Regions from separate parts of the Phreatobacter sp. AB_2022a genome, predicted to be linked through region 2. Evidence: predicted binding sites of a transcription regulator. Region 2 holds the regulator's gene; each other region holds the start of a gene.

Region 1 (3,273 bases), on a different contig from region 2:
CCTGGACCGGATCGGCGAGCGCGCCGAGGATGCGGTCGGCCACCTGGGCGGCATCGCCGATGCCGCAGTCGTTCAGCATGACTACGAATTCGTCGCCGCCGAGCCGGCTGACGATGTCGCCGGCCCTCAGCTCGGCCTGCAGGCGGCGGGCGATCTCGACGAGCAGGGCGTCGCCGGCGGAATGGCCGAGCGAGTCGTTCACGTCCTTGAAATTGTCGATGTCGAGGAACAGCAGGGCGAGCTGCCTGCCGCCGGCAGCGGCCGTGGCGATCGTCTGGTCGATCCTGGCGCCGAGCATGAGACGGTTCGGCAGGCCGGTCAGCGTGTCGTAATAGGCGAGCTGGTCGATATAGGCCTTGGCATCGTGGCGCTCGATGGCGAGCGCGCAGAGATGCACGCAGGCCTCGACCAGACGCTCGTGCCAGGCACTCGGCCCGCGCTTCTCGCGGAAATAGAAGGCGAAGGTGCCGGCGACGCGGCCATCCTTGAGCTTGATCGGGCTCGACCAGCAGGCGAGCAGGCCGAGCGGCAGCGGCAGTTCCTTGTACGGCGCCCAGAGCGGGCTCGTGTCGATGTCGTCGACCAGGACGGGAATGCCGAGATAGGCGGCCGTGCCGCAGGAGCCGACATTGGGACCGATCGGCACGCCGTCGAGCGCCCGGCTGTAGTGGTCGGGCAGGCTGGGGCCGGCGAGCGGGCGGATGCAGCCGGCGCCGTCGATGCGCAGGATCGAGCAGACGACGCCGGGGGTGATCGCCTCGACCTGACGGCAGATGAGATCGGTCACCTCGCCCAGCGGCCGGTCGTTGGCAAGCGCCTCGAGCACGCGCTGCTGCAGCATCTGGGTCTGCTTGGCTTCGGTGATGTCGGCGATGACGGAGACGGCATGGCGGAACCGGCCGGCCTGGTCGCGGATCGGGTTGATCGAGGCCGAGAGCCAGATTTCACGACCGGATTTGGTATAGCCGAGGATCTCCTCGCGCAGCCCGCGCTCGCGGCCGGCAAGGCCGTTGAGATGGGCGAGGGTCTTCGGATCGGTGTGGCGGCCGCGCAGGAGCGCGGTGGGCGAGCGGCCCATCACCTCGGACCGTTCATAGCCGAACATGGCCGTGAAGGCCCGGTTGCAATAGACGATGCGGCGCCTGATGTCGGTGATGATCACGGCCCGGTCGGTCTCGTCGGCGACCAGCGAGGGAAGATAGATCTCCTCGCGCCGCTGCATGTCGGCGGTGATGTCCCTGGCGAAGGCCGCGCGGAAGCGGAACTCGCCGGAGCGGATGTCGGACAGCGAAAGCGTGATCCAGGCGATGCTGCCGTCCTTGCGTGCGACCGGCAGCTCCGTGCTGGTGCCGGGACGGGGCGGGGAGGCGCCCGCCTGTCTGATTGAGGGCGATCGCCTGGGCGTCGGCAGCGACAGAAGCAGGCTGCTCTCGCGGCCGATCACCTCGTCGCGGCTATAGCCCCACAGGCGCTCCGCCGCCTGGTTGAAGAATGTCACAGTATCGTCGGGGCCGAACATGACGACAGCGTCGATGGCCTGCTCCAGCACCGGGCCAAAGAGTGTAGTCGCACTATCGGCTTGCTGGCTTTCGCTCATTGCCTGACCCGCAGACCCTGCCTCCCGCAGCGAGGCGGATAGCATGCAGAAATGGGCGGCTCTGTCCAGCAAAGCTAAAAGAGGTGTCTCGTTCTTGGTGTATATGATCGATACGCGCCAGATTTTTTCCCGCGTGACTTCGCCTTATTGCGTGGGTTGCGGATTTTCCAGCGCGCGAAGCTGGCGGTGTCTGCGGTGGGCCCGGCCATTCCGTTCCGGAATGGAAGTGTATCGCCCCGGACGGGCGGGCGCAGCACTGGCGCCAGCGGAGCCTTGACTCCGGCCCGGCAAAGCTGTTTGATGAGAACAAAATAGGAACAAGACATGGGCGCGACACCGGATACCCTCCGCGCGCTGAAATTGCAGCTGGCGGCTCTGGAGCGGCCGGCGGCCTTTGATGCGTCGCAAATCTTCTCTTTCGGCCTGCCGATGGTGGATGATCCGCTGGGCGGCGGGCTCGATCGCGCGGCGCTGCACGAAGTGTTCGCGCGTGCGCCGGCCGATGCCGCGGCGGCGGCCGGTTTTGCCCTGGGCCTTGCGCTCAGGGCGGCGGGCGAGGGGCGGATCGTCTGGATCCGGCAGGACTTCGCCGATCTGGAAGCGGGCCGGCTCGATGCCCTCGGGCTGGCCGAGTTCGGCCTCGATCCCGGTCGCCTGGTGCTGGTCCGGGCCAAGGATGGCACCGACGTGCTCAAGGCCGGCGCGGAGGCCGCCCGCTGCACGGCGCTCGGCGCCGTGCTGATCGAGCCGTGGGGCGCTCCGAAAGTGCTGGATCTGAACGCGTCCCGCCGGCTGTCGCTGATCGCCGTCGCCTCGCGAGTGACCACCTTGATGGTGCGTGTCGCCGCCGCCCCCATGCCGAGCGCCGCCGCCTCCCGCTGGGCGGTCGCGGCGCTCGCCTCCCGGCCGCTGGAGGCCAATGCCCCCGGTTTTCCCGCCTTCGCCATCAGTTTGTTGCGTCACCGGGCCGGCGTGCCGCCCCGGCAATGGCGCGTGGAGTGGGATCGTGACGAAACTCGTTTCAAGGACGGAACCTTCCGAAACAGGGCCCTTGCCGGCGCATGGCAGCCTGTCGCCGCGCCGCTACCTGGCCGTCTGGCTGCCCTTCCTGCCGGCGGACCGGTGGAGGAGGCTTTGCCCCTCCGGCGGGCCGGATGACCCGCCGCTGGTCTTCACCGAGAAGGTCCGCAGCGCCCTGAGGCTTGTCGCCGTCGACCGGCGGGCGCTGGCGCTCGGGCTCAATCCCGGCCTGACTCTGGCCGATGCCCGGGCGCGGGTGCCCGATCTCCTGGCGGTGGATGCCGAGCCGGCCAGGGACGCGGCCCTGCTCATGCGGCTCGCCGAGGCCTGCGATCGCTATACGCCGCTGGTGGCCATGGACGGGACCGACGGGCTGGTGCTCGACATGACCGGCTGTTCCCACCTGTTTGGCGGCGAGGCCTCCCTGCGGGCCGATCTCATCGGGCGCTTCGCCGGCGCCGGGGTCGAAGCGCGCGCCACGATCGCCGGCACGCCGGAGGCCGCGCGGGCGCTTGCCCGCTTCGGCCGGCTCGCCGTCGTCGCTCCGGGCGGCGAGGCGCAGGCCGTGGCGCCGCTGCCGGTCCTGGCGCTCGGCCTCGACGCGGAAACCGTGCTGGCGCTGTCGCGGGCCGGCCTGAAGACCATCGGCGATCTCG
Region 2 (3,273 bases):
AGGTGTCCGGCCAGACCGGCGTCGAGATGGAGGCCCTGACTGCGGTCTCGGTCGCCTGCCTCACCGTCTACGACATGGTGAAGGCGGTCGACCGCGCCATGCGGATCGAGGGCATCCGGCTCATCGAAAAAACGGGCGGCGCCTCCGGCGCCTATCGGGCGGACTGACATGGCCGGACTGCTGCCCGTCGCCGAAGCCCTGTCCCGCGTGCTCGCCGGCGCCGAGCCCCTGGGCGAGGAATGGCTGGCGCTCGCCGACGCCGACGGCCGCGTGCTGACCCGCGATATCGTCGCGACGCGCTCGCAGCCGCCGGCCGACGTCTCGGCGATGGACGGCTATGCCGTGCGCGCGGCCGACCTGCCGGGGACGCTGCCGGTGATCGGCGAATCGGCGGCAGGCCGGCCCTTCTCCGCCCCGCTGCCGCCGGGCGCCGCGTTGCGCATCTTCACCGGCGCGGCTCTGCCGGCCGGCGCCGACACGATCGTCATCCAGGAGGATGCCGAGCGCGCCGGCGATCAGGTAACCTTCGCCGCCGCCGCTCCGGCCGGCCGCCATATCCGCGTCGCCGGCCTCGATTTCACCGCCGGCCTCGCCGGCCTTGCCGCCGGCACACGGCTCGATCCGCGCAAGCTTGCCCTCGCCGCGGCCATGAATCACGCGCGCCTGCCGGTGCGGCGCGCGCCGCGCGTCGCGATCCTGTCGACCGGTGATGAGCTCGTCGAGCCCGGCGCCGTGCCTGGTTCCGGCCAGATCGTCTCGTCCAATGCGCTGGCTGTGGCCGCTATGGCGAAGCGCGAGGGGGCCATCGCGATCGATCTCGGCATCGCGCCCGACCGGCTGGACGAGACGCTCGCCGCAGTCGGGCGCGCGCGAGACGCCGGCGCCGACATTCTCGTCACCTCCGGCGGCGCCTCCGTCGGCGAATACGACCTGATGCGCGAGGTGATCGCCAGGGAAGGCGCCGAGCTCGGCTTCTGGAAGATCGCCATGCGGCCCGGCAAGCCCCTGATGATGGCCGATCTCGGCGGCATGCGGCTGCTCGGCCTGCCCGGCAATCCTGTCGCCTCCTTCGTCTGCGCCACCATCTTCCTGATGCCGCTGGTCCGGAAGCTTTCCGGCCGCAGCGACATCGAGACGCCGACGGAGCCGGCCGTTCTCGGCACCGATGTCGGGCCCAACGACCAGCGTGCCGACTACTTGCGCGCGACGCTGGAGACGCGCGACGGCACGCTCGTCGCGACGCCGTTCCCGATCCAGGATTCGTCGATGATCCGTGTGCTCGCGGAAGCCGACGCGCTGGTGCTGCGCGCGCCCTTCGCCGAGCGGGCCGCGGCCGGCAGCCCGTGCCGCATCATCCGGCTGCCGCGGTAGCCGCACCGCCGCCGCGGCGACCGCAACGGTACGCCGCGTCAATACTTCACGAAATATCAACGCTTGCGGAACACATAAAGAACAGATAGGGACTGTTCATGATCTGTTCGAGTGAGTCGGACGGCTCGTAATCAGGGGCACACACCCGATGCTGACGCGCAAGCAACACGAACTTCTCCGCTTCATTCAGGAACGGCTGAAGGAAAGCGGGGTGCCACCGTCCTTCGACGAAATGAAGGAAGCGCTGGATCTGAAGTCCAAGTCCGGCATCCACCGCTTGATCACGGCGCTGGAGGAACGCGGCTTCATCCGACGCCTGCCAAACCGGGCGCGTGCGCTGGAAGTGATCAAGCAGCCGGAACAGGCCGCCGGCCCTGCGCGCCAGCGCTTCGCGCCGGCCGTGATCGAGGGCTCGCTCGGCCGCAGCCGGCCGGTCGAGGAGGACACGGTGATGCCGGTCTCCGTGCCGGTCATGGGCCGGATCGCCGCCGGCGTGCCGCGCGAGGCGATCGAGAACCGGATCAACACGCTCTCCGTGCCGCCGGAAATGCTCAGCCGCGGCGAACATTATGCGCTGGAGGTGCGCGGCGACTCGATGATCGAGGCCGGCATCCTGGAAGGCGACCTCGCCCTCGTGCGCAAGACCGACGCGGCCGACACCGGCGACATCGTGGTGGCGCTGATCGACGACGAGGAAGCCACCTTGAAGCGCCTCAGGAAGCGCGGCACGTCGATCGCCCTCGAAGCCGCCAATCCGGCCTATGAGACGCGGGTCTTCGGTCCCGACCGGGTCCGCATCCAGGGCAAGCTCGTCGGCCTGTTCCGCCGCTACTGACCCGGTTCGCCGTCCTCGACGGGCTCACGCTCCTCGGCAGCTTGGGGGGCGGGCGCCTCGGCGACCGCGCCGGGGCGGCGCAGGAGCGACAGGGCATCGCCCGACGGCCGGGGCCGGAACCAGGGCCGCATGCTCGTGGGATCGCGGCTCGTCGCGATGCGATAGCCGTCCGCATCGGCGAATATCGTCACCGCTCCGGTCCAGGCCAGGCCTCTCAGATCGACGACGGTTGCGCGGCAGCCGGCCGGCGCCGGGAAGCGCGTCACGACGATGCGCGCCTCGCGGCAATCGTCGGCCAGCGCTTCGGGATCGCGCGCGAAGGCGGCCCGCCCGCCGCCCGCCAGCGCCATGGCGCAGCCCACCGCGTCGCAGATGACGCCCGCTATCAGCGACTGATCCGATGCAAGACGCGGATCGGCATCCGCGCCGAGCCAGCGCTGCAGCGCGAAGCGGTTGGCGCGCGGCGACAGCGCGCGCAGGCGCCCATCCGTGCCGCGGGCCGCGACCGTCGCCCCCTCGGCATCGATGGCGAGCAGCGGCCGCTGCTTGAGCGGCGCCAGGCCGAGACCGAGCGCGACGAACAGCAGCCCTGCCCATCGCAGCGGCGTCGACAGGGCCGCCACGAGGATGAGGCCGACCGACAGCAGGCCGAGCGCGACCGGACCGAAGGCCGCAACCGGCACCTTGCCGCCCGGCCAGGAGGCAACCCATTCGGCGACGCGGACGAACAGATCGATGCTTATGCCGGCAAGCACCCAGACCGGCCTGTCGAGGCCGAACGGCCAGAGCAGCAGCGCCAGCATTTCGAGCGGCATGGTGACGAATTCGACGATCGGCGCGCCGAGCAGATTGCCCGGAACGCCGTAGAGCTGGATCTGGTTGAAGTGATAGGCCGCATAGGGCGTCGTCGCGAGCGAGGCGACGAACGAGCTCATGGCGAGGCCGGCCACGCCGTTGGTCGCCGCCAGCAGACCGCGAGCGAGACCGCCGCGGTCGCCGGCATGGTGCTCGGCCCAGGGCCGCAGCATGACATAGCCCGAGACCAGCGCGAGGGTTGCCGCGAACGA
Region 3 (3,273 bases), on a different contig from region 2:
GTCGACCGGCGAGACCCTGGCGGTCCTGGTCATGGCGCTGGTCCTGTCGTTCCTGGCGACACTCTATCCATCCTGGCGGGCGGCCAAGCTCGATCCGGTCGAGGCGCTGCGTTATGAGTGAGACGACGAGCGAACAGGAACCGCCGGTCCTCTGGCTGCAGGCGGTCGAGCGCCGCTACAAGCAGGGCGAGGGCTCGCTTGAGATTCTGAAGGGCGCGGAATTCGCGGTCTGGCCGGGCGAGAGCGTCGCGCTGATTGCGCCGTCCGGCACCGGCAAGTCGACCCTGCTGCATGTCGCCGGCCTCCTGGAGGCTCCCGACGGCGGCGAGGTCTATGTCGGCGGCGTGCCGACCTCGAGCCTTCCCGACAGCGAGCGGACGCGCATCAGGCGGACCGAGATCGGCTTCGTCTATCAGTTCCACCATCTGCTGCCGGAGTTCTCCGCGCTCGAAAACGTCATGCTGCCGCAGATGATCCGCGGCCTGGGTGCGAAGGAGGCCAAGGTGCGCGCGGGCGACCTGCTCGGCTATCTCGGACTCGGGGAACGCCTCAAGCACCGGCCGGCCGAGCTGTCGGGCGGCGAGCAGCAGCGCGTCGCCATCGCCCGGGCTGTCGCCAACGCGCCGCGGGTGCTGATGGCCGACGAGCCGACCGGCAATCTCGACCCGAAGACCGCCGACCATGTGTTCTCGGCGCTGACCCAGCTCGTGCGCGCCTCGCGTCTCGCCGCGGTGGTGGCCACCCACAATATGGACCTCGCCGCGCGCATGGATCGCCGTGTCACCATCCGCGACGGCCTGGTGGTGGAGGTCTAGGCCGCGGCATTCGCCCGTCGGGATAAGCTTTCATTTACTCTTTGAGTTGCTCGTTTGTTCTCGCGGCTTGCCCTGCGAACAAAATGAGAACATGCTTCCCTGGTCAACAAGAGGAGGCACTGATGGTGCGGACACTCATCGAAGACATGGCGGCCCTGGCAGCCCTCGGATTGTTCACCGGCATGGTCGCGGTCTGGGCGCAGGCGATCCAGGGCCTGTGAGCCGGCCCATGGACGGGCGCCGCGCTGCAAGCGGTGGACGGGTTGGCTGCTTCGCGCTCGAGGCGATTGATCGGCGCCGCCGCGCGGGGCAAAGCTTCAAGAGGATCTTGAGACTCACATGAAGGGGAGGGCCGCTGGTGGCCTCGGCACGGTTCGTCCATCTGCGCGTGCACTCGTCCTTCTCGCTGCTCGAAGGCGCCCTCGGCATCGCCAAGCTCGCCAAGCTTGCGAGCGCAGACCGCATGCCGGCGCTGGCAGTCACCGACACCAACAATCTCTTCGCGGTCCTCGAACTCTCCGAGAAGCTGACCGGCAGCGGCATCCAGCCGATCGCCGGCCTGACCCTCGGCGTGGATTTCGCCGACCGCGAGGTGGATCCGCGCCGGCCCAATATCGGCGCGGTCAAGCCGCGCATCGCGCTCTATGCGATGAGCGAGGAGGGCTATCGCAACCTGATGGCGCTGACCTCGAGTGCCTTCATGGAAAGCTCCGATGTCGGCGACCCGAGCGTCGGCATCGACAGGCTCACGCGGTTTTCCGAGGGCCTGATCGCGCTGACTGGCGGGCCGCGGGGACCGATCGACATGGCGCTGCGCGAAGGCCAGGGGCCGCTCGCGCGGGCGCGGCTGGACCGGCTCGCCGGGATCTACGGCGACAGGCTCTATATCGAGCTGCAGCGCCACGGCCTCGAGGAGGAGAAGGCGGTCGAGCCGCTGCTGATCGCCGAGGCCTATGCCCGCGACCTGCCGCTGGTCGCCACCAACCAGTGCTATTTTGCCAGCGTCGCCGACTATGAAAGCCACGATGCGCTCGGCTGCATCGCCGGCGGCCGGGTGCTGGCCGATCCCGAGCGCCCGCGGCTGACCGCCGAGCACCGGTTCAAGACGCAGGACGAGATGACGAAGCTCTTCGCCGACCTGCCGGAAGCGCTGGAGAGCACGATCGAAATCGCGCGGCGCTGCCACTACCGGGTGCGTACGCGCAAGCCGATCCTGCCGCGCTTCACGCTGGAGGCCGGCGGCGAGCCGGTCGACGAGGTGTTCGAGCTGAACCGCCAGGCGAAGGAGGGGCTGGCACGCCGGCTCGCCGCCCATGGCCCGGCGCCCGGGCTGACGGAGGAGGATTACCACAAGCGTCTCGCCTTCGAGCTCTCGATCATCGAGCGCATGAAGTTTCCCGGCTACTTCCTCATCGTGTCGGACTTCATCAAATGGGCCAAGCAGCATGACATCCCGGTCGGGCCCGGCCGCGGCTCGGGCGCCGGCTCGCTGGTCGCCTATGCGCTGACCATCACCGATCTCGATCCGTTGCGCTTCGCGCTGCTGTTCGAGCGCTTCCTCAACCCGGAACGCGTGTCGATGCCCGACTTCGACATCGACTTCTGCCAGGACCGGCGAGAGGAGGTGATCCGCTACGTGCAGGAGCGCTATGGCCGCGATCAGGTGGCGCAGATCATCACCTTCGGTACGCTGCAGGCGCGCGGCGTCCTGCGCGACGTTGGCCGCGTCCTGGAACTGCCCTACGGCCAGGTCGACAAGCTGTGCAAGCTGGTGCCGCAGAACCCGGCCGCTCCGATCACCCTCGACAAGGCTATCGAAGGCGAGCCGAAGCTGCAGGCCGCGCGCGACGAGGATCCGGTCATCCGCCAGCTCTTCGACGTCGCGGTGAAACTGGAAGGCCTGAACCGCCACGCCTCGACCCACGCCGCCGGCCTCGTGATCGGCGATCGGCCGCTGGTCGAGCTGGTGCCGCTCTACCGCGATCCGAAGACCGACATGCCGGTCACCCAGTTCAACATGAAATGGGTCGAGCAGGCCGGCCTCGTCAAATTCGACTTCCTCGGCCTCAAGACGCTGACCGTGCTCCAGAAGGCCGTCGACCTCCTGAAGCTGCGCGGCATCGCGGTGGACCTCGCAACCATCCCGCTCGACGATGCCAAGAGCTACGACATGCTGGCGCGCGGCGAAACGGTCGGCGTGTTCCAGGTGGAAAGCGTCGGCATGCGCAAGGCGCTCGTCGAGATGAAGGCGAGCCGCTTCGAGGACATCATCGCGCTGGTCGCGCTCTACCGGCCGGGCCCCATGGCCAATATCCCGGTCTATTGCGCGCGCAAGCACGGGCTCGAACAGCCCGAATATCCGCATCCGCTTCTGGAACAGGTGCTGGCCGAAACGCACGGCATCATCGTCTATCAGGAGCAGGTCATGCAGGCCGCCCAGATCCTGTCGGGCTATTCG

The links. Region 2 encodes LexA, which represses DNA repair genes until DNA is damaged. Its sites were predicted from a motif close to TGTTCNNNNTGTGTTCNG; they were not measured.
Region 1: a site for LexA is predicted at 1,900-1,917, ahead of OZ671_RS16510 (ImuA family protein). Genes of this name have one in related genera too.
Region 3: a site for LexA is predicted at 890-907, ahead of dnaE (DNA polymerase III subunit alpha). Genes of this name have one in related genera too.

What each region holds. Positions count from the first base shown of each region.
Region 1 covers NZ_JAPSET010000021.1:46,444-49,716, reverse strand. Annotated here, with positions in the region: gene OZ671_RS16515 (EAL domain-containing protein) at 1-1,597, opposite strand, end outside; gene OZ671_RS16510 (ImuA family protein) at 1,922-2,755, shown strand; gene OZ671_RS16505 (Y-family DNA polymerase) at 2,649-3,273, shown strand, end outside.
Region 2 covers NZ_JAPSET010000004.1:187,349-190,621, reverse strand. Annotated here, with positions in the region: gene moaC (cyclic pyranopterin monophosphate synthase MoaC) at 1-167, shown strand, start outside; gene OZ671_RS04870 (molybdopterin molybdotransferase MoeA) at 169-1,371, shown strand; gene lexA (transcriptional repressor LexA) at 1,520-2,206, shown strand; gene OZ671_RS04860 (ComEC/Rec2 family competence protein) at 2,200-3,273, opposite strand, start outside.
Region 3 covers NZ_JAPSET010000017.1:117,436-120,708, forward strand. Annotated here, with positions in the region: gene OZ671_RS14535 (lipoprotein-releasing ABC transporter permease subunit) at 1-121, shown strand, start outside; gene OZ671_RS14540 (ABC transporter ATP-binding protein) at 114-815, shown strand; gene dnaE (DNA polymerase III subunit alpha) at 1,174-3,273, shown strand, end outside.